DNA from 2 places in the Thiomicrorhabdus immobilis genome. Region 2 is predicted to be linked to the other one. Evidence: predicted binding sites of a transcription regulator. Region 2 holds the regulator's gene; the other holds the start of a gene.

Region 1 (6,701 bases), 600 kb from region 2:
TTTTATCTTCTGTACTCACGGGTCTCATCCTTTATTGATTCTGACTTGAGTGGGATTATTCACTACGGCTGGCTTTTTCGTCATGTCCAGAAAGGCCAAAACGTCTTTGTAATTCTGCTGTAACATCGTTGCTCGACAGATTTTGCGAGGCTAATAGTACCATAGTGTGAAACCACAAGTCGGCGATTTCATATACGAGGTGTTCTTGGTCTTGTTTAGCGCCGTTGCTATGTTGTAAGTCTTTGGCCGCCATCACGGTTTCTGCAGCTTCTTCAGCGACTTTTTTTAGGATTTTCTCCACGCCTTTGTCATATAGGCTGGCGACATAGGAACTTTCGGGAGTATCGGCTTTACGTGCTTCTAAAACGGCATCGATCTGTTTCAGGATATCGCTCATAGTCGCACCTCAATACCTTCTTTTTGCATTGCAAGTTTGGCTTCTTCAACGGTGTGCTCACCAAAGTGGAAGATGCTTGCGGCCAATACCGCCTCAGCATGGCCTTCGGTAATGCCTTTGGCTAGGTGGGACAGCTCGCCTACGCCACCAGACGCAATGACGGGGATGGATACGCTGTCGGCTATGGCGCGTGTTAGCTCTAAATCAAAGCCGATTTTTGTACCATCACGATCCATGCTGGTAACCAGTAGTTCTCCCGCCCCTAAGCACGCCATGCGTTTTGCCCAATCTACGGCATCAATACCAGTTTCTTTACGACCGCCGTGGGTGAAAATCTCCCATTTGTTCTCTTCATCTGGTTGGCTGACTTTTTTGGCATCGATGGCTACCACGATGCATTGTGAACCAAAGGCATCGCAAGCTTCTTTAACAAAAGCGGGGTTGAAGATGGCAGCCGAATTGATGGCGACTTTGTCCGCACCGGCATTCAGCATGGTGCGAATGTCTTCGACACTACGAATCCCTCCGCCGACAGTCAGGGGGATGAATACCTGGCTGGCGACTTGTTCAACCATATGAACGGTGGTGTTGCGTTCGTGAGCGGTGGCGGTTATGTCTAAAAAGGTGATTTCGTCCGCGCCTTGCTGGTCGTAGCGTTTGGCAACTTCAACTGGGTCGCCGGCATCGCGAATATCAACAAATTGTACACCTTTGACAACACGGCCGTCATCAACGTCTAAACATGGAATAATGCGTTTTGCGAGACTCATGTGATTTCCTATTAAGAATCTTATTGGGCTATATATAACGGTTTATGTATTTAACAGTTTATATATGGCTTTAAATTTAGAGTTACCAGGCCTGGTTAATTATTTGGGCGCAAGTTGGTCTGAAAGTGCTTGGCCTTCTTTGAAGTCTAAAGTACCTTCGTAGATTGCACGTCCGGTAATCGCGCCAGTCACGCCGTCGGCTTCAATTTCAGCAAGTTTGCGAATATCGTCTAGGTTAGTGATTCCACCCGATGCGATAATTGGAATGGTTAGGGCTTTGGCGAGTGCTTGGGTCGCTTCAATATTCACACCTTGCATCATGCCGTCACGACCAATGTCTGTATAGATAATGGCTTCTACCCCATCGTTTTCAAACTGTTTGCCAAGTTGTGTCACTTCGTGGTCGGTGACTTCCGCCCAGCCGTTGATGGCTACCATGCCGTCTTTTGCATCTAAACCGACCATAATGTGGCCTGGAAATGCTTTACAGGCTTCGGCGACAAATTCAGGATTGTGAACCGCTTTGGTGCCGATGATACAGTAACTTACGCCCGCATTCAGGTAGGCTTCGATGGTTTGCAAGTCGCGGATACCACCACCAATTTGAATCGGTAGGTTAGGGAAAGCTTGGCGAACCTGGTAGACGGCTTCGCCATTGACCGGTTTGCCGTCAAAAGCACCGTTCAAGTCAACCATATGTAGGCGACGCGCATCTTGATTGACCCATCTTTCTGCCATGGCAACGATGTCGCCTGAAAAAACTGTCGCGTCCTCCATGATACCTTGACGAAGGCGGACACATTCACCATCTTTTAAGTCGATAGCTGGAATTAATAACATGATTGAACCTTTAAACTATTGTCCGTTCCACTGTAAAAAGTTTTTGAATAGCTGTAGACCGTGGTCAGCACTTTTTTCAGGGTGGGCTTGAATTGCAAATAAATTGTTATGGCTTAACACTGAAGGGAAGGTGATTCCATGGGTGGTTAGGCCTGTGATAATGTCTGGGTTTTTTGGCTGTACATAGTAGCTGTGCACAAAATAGAAACGGCTGTCTTGTGGGATGTTATGCCACATTGCGTGTTCTTGGGTTTGGTGGATTTGATTCCATCCCATATGTGGGGTTTTAAGATTTGAGCCAGGCTCAAATTCAAAGTGTTTCACTTCACCAGGGATGACATCCAGACATTTTATGCCTTGATTCTCATCGCTATGGCTCATCAAAACCTGTAGCCCCATACAGATGCCAAGAAAAGGTTTCTCTTTAGCGGCTTGTTGTACAGGGTGAATCATTCCGGTTTCCTGCAAAGCGGCCATGCACGCTTTGGCCGCACCTTGACCTGGGAAAATGACCGCGTCTGCAGCGGCAATGTCATCAGGATTATGGGTTACCAAAATACGGGTATTAGCTGGTGCAACATGTTCTGCGGCTTTTGAAACCGAGCGTAAGTTCCCCATGCCGTAATCAATAACCGCAACTAACTTTTGATCCATTTACAAACTTCCCTTGGTAGATGGCATCTTGCCAGCCATGCGTTCATCTTCAGTCAGCGCCATGCGTAGAGCACGACCAAAGGCCTTGAAAATGGTTTCCGCCTGGTGGTGTGAGTTATGGCCTCTCAAGCAATCGATATGCAGTGTTGCGTTGGCGTGGTTCACAAAACCTTGGAAAAACTCAAAAACCAATTCGGTTTCAAAATTGCCGATTTTCTCACGAGTGAAGTCGGCGTTGAATACCAGGCCAGGTCTTCCTGAAAGGTCAATGACAACACGTGACAAAGCCTCATCTAATGGCACGTAGGCGTGTCCATAACGAGTGATGCCTTTCTTGTCACCAACCGCTTTATTGATGGCTTGGCCTAAGGTGATGCCCACATCTTCAACAGTATGGTGGTCGTCGATGTGAGTGTCGCCGTTCGCCTTGATGTTCAGGTCAATCATGCCATGACGAGCTATCTGGTCAAGCATGTGTTCAAAAAAAGGTACGCCTGTATCGAGTTGAGCGCTACCTTCACCATCCAGATTAACGGAGATTTCGATTTGAGTTTCTAGCGTATCGCGTTTTACATTTGCAGTGCGCATAACATGATTCCTGTGATTAAGATGGCAATATGATAACTGAAAATTAACTTATTGGATATGGTAGGGCGTTGTTTGCTATTAAATTTACCACATCTTGTGGTTGCTTATATAAGAACGTGCTTATATGGGTTTACCCTTAGTTTCAGTATGGGGTAGAAATTTTATTGATGTGTGCCATAAATAATTTTTGGTGTGCATAAGTAGCGCTTTTTTGGGATAATTCGAGAGATTTTTTGAGGATGTTTGGCTCTATAAAGCTTCTAGCGAAGCCTAATTCTGTCGGTTTTCTTGATGTGAATTAAGTTTTAACGGGGTTTTGACTGAGATGCAGTAGTTTAAGTAGGTATAATGCCAACTGAGGAGTCTGTATCTTAAATGGTCCGTCTTTCCGAGGGTAAGTAGTTAGTCTTGGTTAGGTGATAGGTAAAGACAAAATATTAAGACTATAAAGGGGAATCCGACTGATGGATACTACAGCAAAACCACAATATGATAATGGTGTGGTTAAGTATTTAACAGTAGGTGCAATCGTTTTCTTGGTGTTAGGTACTTTAATGGGTACTTATGCAGCAGCAGAACTTGCGTGGCCTGCGTTAAACTTTGATATTGCGGAAATCACTTTTGCTCGACTACGTGTTATTCATACGAATACCGTTATCTTTGCATTTGGTGGTATGACGTTAATGGCGACAGCGTTTTATACGGTTCAAAGAACCAATGGTGTAAAACTTTGGAGTAATGGTCTGGCTTGGTGGACAGCGATTTTGTTCACAATCGGTCTTTTAGCGGTAGTGGTAACACTAGCTCTAGGTATGACGACTGGTAAAGAATACCACGAGCAAGAATGGCCTTTAGCAATTGCTATTGCAATCGTTTGGACAATGTATACGTTCAACTTTGTAATGACAATCGCTTCACGTAATAAAGATACTCATCCGAGTGTTTACGTTTCAAACTGGTTTTTCATGGGGATGATGATTGCGATCACTTACCTATATGTGGTAAACGGTTTAGCTATTCCTGTTTCTTTATTCCGTTCTTACTCTATGTTTGCCGGTGTACAAGATGCCATGATTCAGTGGTGGTGGGGACATAACGCAGTAGGTTTCTTCCTGACAGCTGGATTCCTTGCAATCATGTACTACTTTGTTCCTAAGCAATCACAGCGTCCGATTTATTCGTACCGTTTATCTGTAATCCACTTCTGGGCATTAATGTTCGGTTATGTATGGTTAGGTGCTCACCACCTTCAGTACACCGCTCTTCCAGACTGGACAGGTTCTTTAGGTGCGGTAATTTCACTTGCGATGATCATTCCTTCATGGGGTGGGGCATTGAACGGTATGTTAACGCTTTCAGGTGCTTGGGATAGACTACGTACAGATTACATCCTACGTTTCTTGATTATCTCTTTAGCATTCTATGCAATGTCTACATTTGAAGGGCCAGTAATGGCGGCTAAAACTGTAAACGCGCTATCTCACTATACGGATTGGACAGTTGGTCACGTTCACTCTGGTGCGTTAGGTTGGGTTGCAATGGTTTCTATCGGTGCGCTATATCACATGGTTATGAAACTATGGAACACTGAAATGTACTCTATGCAGTTAATCAATTTCCATTTCTGGTTAGCAACTATTGGTACTGTGTTCTACATCGTAGCAATGTGGGTATCAGGTATTATGCAGGGTCTAATGTGGCGTGCTTATGATGAGTACGGAACACTTGCTTATACTTTCGCTGAATCAGTTTCAGCTATGCACCCTTACTACGCAATGCGTGCCTTCGGTGGATTATTATTCTTCTCTGGTGCGGCAATCATGCTTTATAACGTTGTGATGACGGTTCGTATGGCAAATGCAAAAGCTGCAAACACAGTTGAAGCACACGCATAAGTAGTAAAGTCAGATTAAGTGGCTGTGTGATAGCAGCCCTTAAATTGAAAAAATTTATGAGTTGAGGAGCACAAACTCATGTCAGATAATGAAGCACCAAAAAATATCCAGGAAAGTTTAGAGAAGAATATCTTCGCTTTATTCCTGGCGACGGCGCTAGCAGTTTCGATTGCTGGTATTGTTGAAATCGTACCGTTGTTTTATCTTAAGTCTGCTGTTGATTACACAGAAAAAACAGATAAGTACGGTAACGCTAAAAATGAAAAGTTCCCAGAGTTGGTTTGGGAACGTACTTTTACTGAAGATGCTAACGGTAAGTTAGTTTCAGACAAAGCACTTTATAAGCAAGATAAGAACGGTAAGTGGGTTCTTGCGGATTGGAAAGCTGGCGACGGTGTTCGTCCTTACACTCCTCTTGAATTAGCTGGTCGTGATTTATATCTTCGTGAAGGTTGCTATATTTGTCACTCTCAAATGATTCGTCCATTCCGTGATGAGCGTGAGCGTTATGGTCACTTCTCACTAGCGACGGAATCTATGTATGATCACCCGATGCAATGGGGTTCTAAGCGTACTGGTCCTGACCTAGCTCGTTTAGGTGGTAAGTATTCAGATGAATGGCAAGTATTACACTTGTTACGTCCTCAGGATATGGTTCCAGAATCAGTAATGCCTGCATATCCATGGTTGGCTGAAAGAAAAGTATCTGAAGATTTCTTTGGAACTAAGCGTGATATGTCAACACGTTTATCAGTAATGCGTACATTAGGTGTGCCTTACACAGACGAAGAGATTGAAAACGCTAATGCGGCTATCGAGGGTTATACCGAGATGGATGCAATGGTTGCTTACCTACAAGTATTAGGAACGATGGTTAAGCTGGATGACAGCAAAGTCTACCGTCGTTAATAAATTGTGAGTAATTTAGAACGTTATTTTAGTACAGACTGGGCGTCGATGACGACCCAGGATTGGGCAGGTTTAATCATTACAGTGTTGGTATTTCTTGGCATGCTCATTACGTTTTATTTGGCATTGCGTCCTAGTAAGCGTAAAGAGATGGAAGAGCAAAAGTACAAAATACTGAATGATGACTAGTCATTTTTGAGGAGATTTAAATATGGCACATCATAATCCATGGCCAGATGAAGGTAACACTGGTCATATTTGGGATGAAGATATCCGCGAATTAGATAACCCACCACCGCTTTGGTGGATGCTATCTTTCTATGCTGGTTTCATCATGATTGTTTTCTACGCTTTGTATTATCCAACGATTCCTTTAACGGATGAGATGGGTGAGCATACAAAGGGTATGGCAGGATGGACTCAGGTTAATGAATACAATGAAGATTTTGCAGTATTGAAAAATTGGCGTGTAGCTAAGTTTGCAGATAAAGAAGAGAAGTTGGCTTCAATGTCTGTTACCGACATCATGAATGATGAAGAACTTAAGTCATATGCTGTTGCTACTTCAAAAGTATTATTTGGTGATTACTGTGCAGCATGTCACGCTGCCGGTGGTGCTGGTAACCCAAACTTCCCTGTATTGGCTGA
Region 2 (6,701 bases):
AATCATCAAGGGGTTATGGCAACGGTCGCCAAGCAGGCCGATTTAACCGAGTCTGATTTAAAGAACTTGATTGAAGAAACCAGTAATCCGCTTTTTGTTTTTTTAGATGAGGTTCAAGACCCACATAATTTAGGCGCCATCCTAAGAACCGCGGATGCGGTTGGTGCACATGCCGTTATTATTCCTAAGCATAATTCTGTTGGCATGAATGCTACGGTACGAAAGGTGGCTTCCGGTGCGGCGGATAATGTTAAATTGATTGTGGTTTCTAATTTGGTTAGAACCATGAAAGAGATGCAGCAGGCGGGAATGTGGATGATTGGTTTGGCGGGTGAAACCGATCAAACCATCTATGACCACGACTTAACTGGTTCAATCGGCATTGTCATGGGTACGGAAGGAAGTGGCTTACGTCGCTTAACCAGAGAAGCTTGTGATCACTTAGCTGCCATCCCAATGATGGGTGTGGTTGAGAGTTTAAATGTGTCTGTTGCCACTGGTGTGACTTTATATGAAGCATTTAGACAGAGAAAAATTAAATCTTAAATTGACTGTGAGCATTTGTGTAATGCATTAATCTACTGATTGATCTTACCGATGCTAGGGTTGAAGCCTCTATAAAGTCACCAGGCCTGGTGACTTTATAGAGGCTTTTTTAATTGTAGTTCTACTAAATCTTTAGGTGTTTAGAGTTCAAGCCGTATAGATATCGCCATTTTCATCAACTTTCACACCAACTTTTTTCAGCGATTCATCCCAACAAGGGCCATCGATACATAGGCCGTCTTCAATATTGAAATAGGCGTCATGTACCGAGCATTTCATGGTTTTTTCAAACGGGTTCACATCAATCTTATAAGCCTCGTCTAAAGGCACGTCCTGATGTGGACAGTTGTTTAAATAACAACGAACACTGTTTTCATATTTGATGAGTACCAACGACTGGCCAGAATCGCTGGTGACCACCATGGTTTTAGCATTGCTCAGCTGTTTCATGTTTGCCAGCGGTTTGCTGTTAGGACGTTCTTCAAGCAGATTGTCCAGGCCTGGTTGTTGGCATTTTTTGGCAGCGAGTTTATTAGCAAAAATGACGGCATCTTTTAAGTTGTTCTTTTCTATCAAAGAGTGGATTAGGCCTGCATTGAAGGTATCTCCTGCCGCTAATGTATCTATGATTGGGCTAACGTTTTCAGCCTCTATGTGTTCGATAGCGGCGTTGATTGGTTTAAACCAAACCCCTTGCTCTCCCCAGGTACAGACCATGTTGACATTGTGTGAGCTTAGGCTTTCAAGTAAAGCTTGGCCGTTTTCAAACCCTTTGGCTGTTGCATAGTGGTGGGAGAAAATCAGTAGGTTGACGCTGCCAAATAAGGCTTCGATACCTTCTCTAGGTTTTTCCACTTCTAGGGAGATTGGCTGGTGGGTTAAGAATGTTTTGGCAATATTCAACATGCCGGGTAATTGAGAGGTATTGCGGCCTTCAAAATGTAACCAGTCGTACTCCTCAATCTCAATTTTGGCAAAAAAATCAAAACTGATTTCAGGCAAATCTCGGTAGTGAACAATAGTACGGTGACCATTTTGGGCGTTTATTGTAACATAAGACGTGGGTGTACGGCCTTTGATGAACTTTTGGGTATGCTCAGTAGATATATTGCGGGCGTTTAAACCAGAAATAAGCTGCTTGGCTTCACTGTCAGCGGCTACCGTGGTGCAGATGTCGGTATCGTGTCCTAATTGGTTTAATACATATAAGGTATTGTTTACGTTGCCACCAGTTTCTATATGTTTACTTTGAGCGCGTAATTCTTCATCTTCTAAAGGATGGTGGTCGACAGTTAATATGACATCGAGCACGGCATTTCCGATACCTAAAATTTTTGACATAGTCATTTCCATCAATAAATTAATTTTTAATAGCGTTGCTAAATTCAACAAGAAACCGCTACTTCATTTAGTGGTGGAATTCTAACATAGCCGTTAAAACCTTGCTTTGACTTGTGTTTTTTTAATAAAAGTGAATAAATCGAAAAAAAACTTGACAAGGTAATAGGCTAACTTAAATTTTAAATGCTATAAAAAGGTTTAATTGTTTAAAGTATCTGGTTGAAATTTAAGTGTTATATGTAATATTTATAGGGTAATCCATCTGAGTGTTTTTTTGACAGTTCTTTTCCACAAAAGCTGTGGATAACTTTGTGTGTAAAGTTGATAAATGTTGCTTAAGTTCTTTATATTAGCTAAAAAATATTAAACTGCCTAAAATTTAAGCAATTGTGTTGTTCGTTAAATTTCGTATGTAAATTGGTTAAAATTAATAGCCTTATAAGTACAATATAAGTAAATAAATATTAACTAAAGATGACAAACAAAATAAAAGCGATACAATCAACAATATAAAATAAAAATAAAAATAAAAAATTCGATTGAATAATCGTAACGAAAAAATTCATTGGGCTATTATGAATGAAATGAAATCTGCATTTAACGCAAGTTGTTTTAATTGTGGTTTGCAAAAAATATGTTTTCCTACCGGTTTACTAAAGACAGATATTGATCGTTTAGATGATATCGTTGAACGAAAATCACCACTCAAAAAAAACCAACACCTTTATGAAGCTGGTCAAAAGTTTACTTCTATCTTTGCCATTAGAGCAGGAGCGGTAAAGCTTTACTCTTACTCTGATCTTGGTGAGGAGATTGTGCACGGCTTCTATTTGCCGGGTGATGTCGTTGGGTTTGATGGTTTGATAGAAAATGCCTACCTATACAATGCTGTGGCCCTGGATAGTACAAGTGTCTGTAATTTACCATTTGATCAGTTGAGCGAACTCTCTCTTAAGATTCCTAATCTTAATCAGCAAATTTTAACGGTGATGAGCAAAAAGATGCATGATGGAAGAATGCATTCTGAGTTACTGATTAAACGTAATGCTGACCAAAGGGTTGCACAATTTATTTGGAATATGGCCGAACGTTATAAAAATCGTGGCTACGCTTATGATGAATTCCGCTTAAGTATTTTACATAGGGATGTTGCCTTGTATTTAGGGTTAACGCCTGAAACGGTTTCACGCATTTTGGCTAAGTTCAATGCCGATCATATCGTCAGTTGGAAAAAGAAAGAAGTCATTATCTATAACGAGAAGCTTCTTAAGAACATTGCTGGTATAAGCAGTTGTGAGGTGTGCAAAGAAGCGGGCTGACAACATTAAATGCACAACTGTTAGCTTAATTGATTTCAATCAATAAGCCTTATCCATTGCTGTGATTTAATGAACCCATGAAAACGTTTGTAATTGGATTTACGTTTTTCATAATGTAGCCCGCTTACCCGGCTTTTTAGCCGGGGTCTTTTTGACTCTTCCTCGAGTTAAATTCTTTGAGTTTATTTAAATTTTGTAAAATTTGAATGATGTCGAAAAACTAAAATTATTTTAAATTCGCAACCCAACAACCAGTGTTTTTAATATAATTAGCTGTATCACAAAATATTAATTTTTTAATTTAGGAAATAAGGCCATGTCTTTCAAAAGCATTACACAATTATTTTTAGTTGGTTTTTTAGGTTTCACATTAGTCGGTTGTAGTTCTACTCCTAAAACAGATTCAGATAGCAGTAATAAAGATGTGGCAACAAATCAGGTTGATGCGGATATTGAAGCTGCAAAAAGAGCGGCTGCAGAGCGTGCGGCTGCAGACTTGGAAGCTAAGAAAGCTGAACTGAAAGCGGCTATTGATGGCAAAGTGGTTCATTTCGATTTCGATATGTCTGAAATTCGTCCAAGTGACTATGCGTTAATTAAAGCACACGCCGATTATATGTCTTTAGTTCCTGGAGCTTCTTTGACTGTTAGCGGTTATTGCGATGAGCGTGGTACGCGTGAATATAACTTAGCTTTAGGTGAGCGTCGTGCAAATGCCGTTCAAAATGCATTGGTTGCAGAGGGTGTAAGTCCTAGCCGTATTAACGTGATCAGTTTCGGTGAAGATAACCCGGTTGATGAAGCACATTCTGAGAGTGCTTGGGCAAAAAACCGTCGCGCTGAGTTTTCATACTAATTTATAATTAGTAATCTAGCATGATTTAAAAGCCTTTCTGTTTCGGCAGAAAGGCTTTTTTGTTTTAATAATATGAGTTTTAGTTTGTTTGAGTTGAATATGAAAAATGATACCCCTGTAGAACATTATCTTAAAGATTACCAAGCACCTCATTTTGAGGTTGAATCCGTTTTTTTAGAGTTCGATTTAGCTCCCCTAAATACCCAGGTAACCAATACCCTGAAGGTTAAGAATTTGTCGCAACAGCCAAAAATGGTTCTGGATGGTGAAAACGTAAAGCTGGTTTCCGTCTTTCTGGATGGTCGTGATTTGACCGCGCAATGTGAGCAGGGAAAAGAAACGTTAACCATTCCCACCTTAGGCTTGGATCAATTTGAGTTGAAAATTGAAACGGTAATTGAGCCTCAGAACAATACGGCTTTAGAAGGGCTTTATCGAACGAGCGGTAATTACTGTACTCAATGTGAAGCGGAAGGTTTTCGAAAGATCACTTATTTTTTTGATCGTCCCGATGTTCTGACATTATTTACCACTAAAATCATTGCCGATAAGTCTGAAAACTCAGTATTGCTGTCCAATGGTAATCTGATTGAATCAGGTGAACTTGCGGATAACCGTCATTATGCTGTTTGGCAGGATCCTTTCAAAAAACCATGTTATTTGTTTGCCTTGGTTGCAGGGAATTTAGCTTGTGTAAAAGAGGTTTATCATAGCGCGGATGGTCGCGATATCGATTTAAGAATCTACGTCGAGCCTAAAAATATCGATAAATGTGAACATGCTATGGATTCGCTGATTAAGTCGATGAAATGGGATGAGGAGCGATTCGGTTTAATTTACGATTTAGATATTTACATGATTGTCGCTGTTGATGATTTCAATATGGGGGCAATGGAAAACAAAGGGTTGAATGTATTCAATTCCAAATTTGTCCTCGCCAAACCTGATACAGCCACAGACGTTGACTATGAAGGTATCGAAGCGGTCATCGGGCATGAATATTTCCATAACTGGACAGGGAATCGTGTTACATGTCGTGATTGGTTCCAGTTGACGCTTAAAGAAGGTTTAACGGTCTTTAGGGATCAGGAGTTTACTGCAGATATGCTTTCGCCTGCAGTTAAGCGCATTGAAGACGTCAAACGTTTGCGTACGAATCAATTTCCTGAAGATGCCGGACCTATGTCGCATCCTATTCAACCACAATCCTATATTGAGATGAATAACTTCTATACCATGACGGTTTATGAAAAGGGAGCTGAAGTGGTTAGGCTTTACCATACCTTATTAGGTGAAAATGGCTTTAGAAAGGGTATGGATCTGTATTTCTCTAGGCATGATGGCCAGGCGGTTACCGTTGAAGACTTCAGAAATGCGATGGCAGATGCGAATGGTGTCGATTTGGCACAAATGCATCAGTGGTACTTGCAAAGCGGTACGCCAATATTGTCGGTTGCAACCGATTATGATGCTGGGTCTAAATTGTTTACGTTAACCCTGTCGCAAAGAATTCCAAAGCTAGAGGGTGGGTTTAAGCCAATGTTAATCCCGGTTAAGATGGCGCTGTTTTCAGAAGAGGGTGCTTCTTTGGCTCTTAATGTTGCCGTAGAAGATAGAGATAACATCGTCATTAATGGTTCAGAGGGGCTTTTAAAGTTAACGGAGACAACGCAAAAATTCAGTTTTGAGCAGGTTGAGAGCAATCCTATTGTTTCCTTATTAAGAGGCTTTTCTGCCCCGGTTATTCTTGAATATGAACAGAGTAATCAAGATTTGGCTAAATTGGCCAGCTTTGATTCAGACAGCTTTGTGCGTTGGGAATCGATGCAAACTTTGGCGTTAAGGGAGATTAAGCGTAATATTTCTAACTATGAAACAGGGCAAAATCTGCAAATCTCTGACTACTTCGCTCAGGCCTTTGCCGGTGTTCTAGCCGATTCGACTATTGATAAGGCTCTAAAAGCACTTACGTTAACTTTACCTGATTTAACCTATATCGGTGAGCAGTATCAGCAGATGAATGTTGATGCGATATATCATGTGCATCGCTGGCTAAAACAAGAACTGGCAACTCAGTATGAGGGTCAATTCTTGACTATCTATGCAGATTTAAATAAGTCTGAAAAAGTCTATCGATATCAAAAAGAGGATATTGCGAACCGTAAACTAAAAAATCTATGTTTGCAGTATTTAATGTTGCTACCCAATCAAATTCAGCTCGGTGCAGAACAGTTTACACAGAGTTCCAATATGACGGATGTTTTGGCAGCGCTAGAAAGTTTATCCCATACCGATAGCCTTGAGCGCCAATCTTGCTTAAATGCATTCTATGATAAGTGGAAAGAGGATACGTTGGTTTTAGATAAATGGTTTAGCTTGCAGGCGGGGTCACATCATCTTCATTCCTTAAGCCATGTAAAGGAGCTGGTTGAGCACAAGGATTTTGTTTATACCAATCCAAATAGGGTAAGAAGTGTTTTGGGTGTGTTTGGACGTTTGAATATGCTAGGTTTTCACCAGGCCAGTGGAGAGGGTTATCGTTTTATGGCTGAACAAGTTATCAAGCTCAATAGAATTAATCCACAAGTTGCCGCTAGGATTGTTGCGCCTTTCACCCATTGGAAACGATACGATCAACA

The links. Region 2 encodes FNR, which switches genes on or off when oxygen is low (the NO sensors DNR and NnrR bind a similar motif). Its sites were predicted from a motif close to TTGATNTANATCAA; they were not measured.
Region 1: ccoN (cytochrome-c oxidase, cbb3-type subunit I) is a predicted target of FNR. The motif match lies at 3,538-3,551, and genes of this name have one in related genera.

Annotation. Positions count from the first base shown of each region.
Region 1 covers NZ_AP024202.1:242,579-249,279, forward strand. The annotation lists gene L6421_RS00965 (histidine triad nucleotide-binding protein) at 1-19, opposite strand, end outside; gene L6421_RS00970 (phosphoribosyl-ATP diphosphatase) at 56-397, opposite strand; gene hisF (imidazole glycerol phosphate synthase subunit HisF) at 394-1,167, opposite strand; gene hisA (1-(5-phosphoribosyl)-5-[(5-phosphoribosylamino)methylideneamino]imidazole-4-carboxamide isomerase) at 1,267-2,007, opposite strand; gene hisH (imidazole glycerol phosphate synthase subunit HisH) at 2,023-2,661, opposite strand; gene hisB (imidazoleglycerol-phosphate dehydratase HisB) at 2,662-3,249, opposite strand; gene ccoN (cytochrome-c oxidase, cbb3-type subunit I) at 3,714-5,144, shown strand; gene ccoO (cytochrome-c oxidase, cbb3-type subunit II) at 5,223-6,053, shown strand; gene L6421_RS01005 (cbb3-type cytochrome c oxidase subunit 3) at 6,060-6,242, shown strand; gene ccoP (cytochrome-c oxidase, cbb3-type subunit III) at 6,265-6,701, shown strand, end outside.
Region 2 covers NZ_AP024202.1:844,891-851,591, forward strand. The annotation lists gene rlmB (23S rRNA (guanosine(2251)-2'-O)-methyltransferase RlmB) at 1-546, shown strand, start outside; gene L6421_RS03685 (PfkB family carbohydrate kinase) at 694-1,887, opposite strand; gene fnr (fumarate/nitrate reduction transcriptional regulator Fnr) at 2,427-3,206, shown strand; gene pal (peptidoglycan-associated lipoprotein Pal) at 3,523-4,062, shown strand; gene pepN (aminopeptidase N) at 4,162-6,701, shown strand, end outside.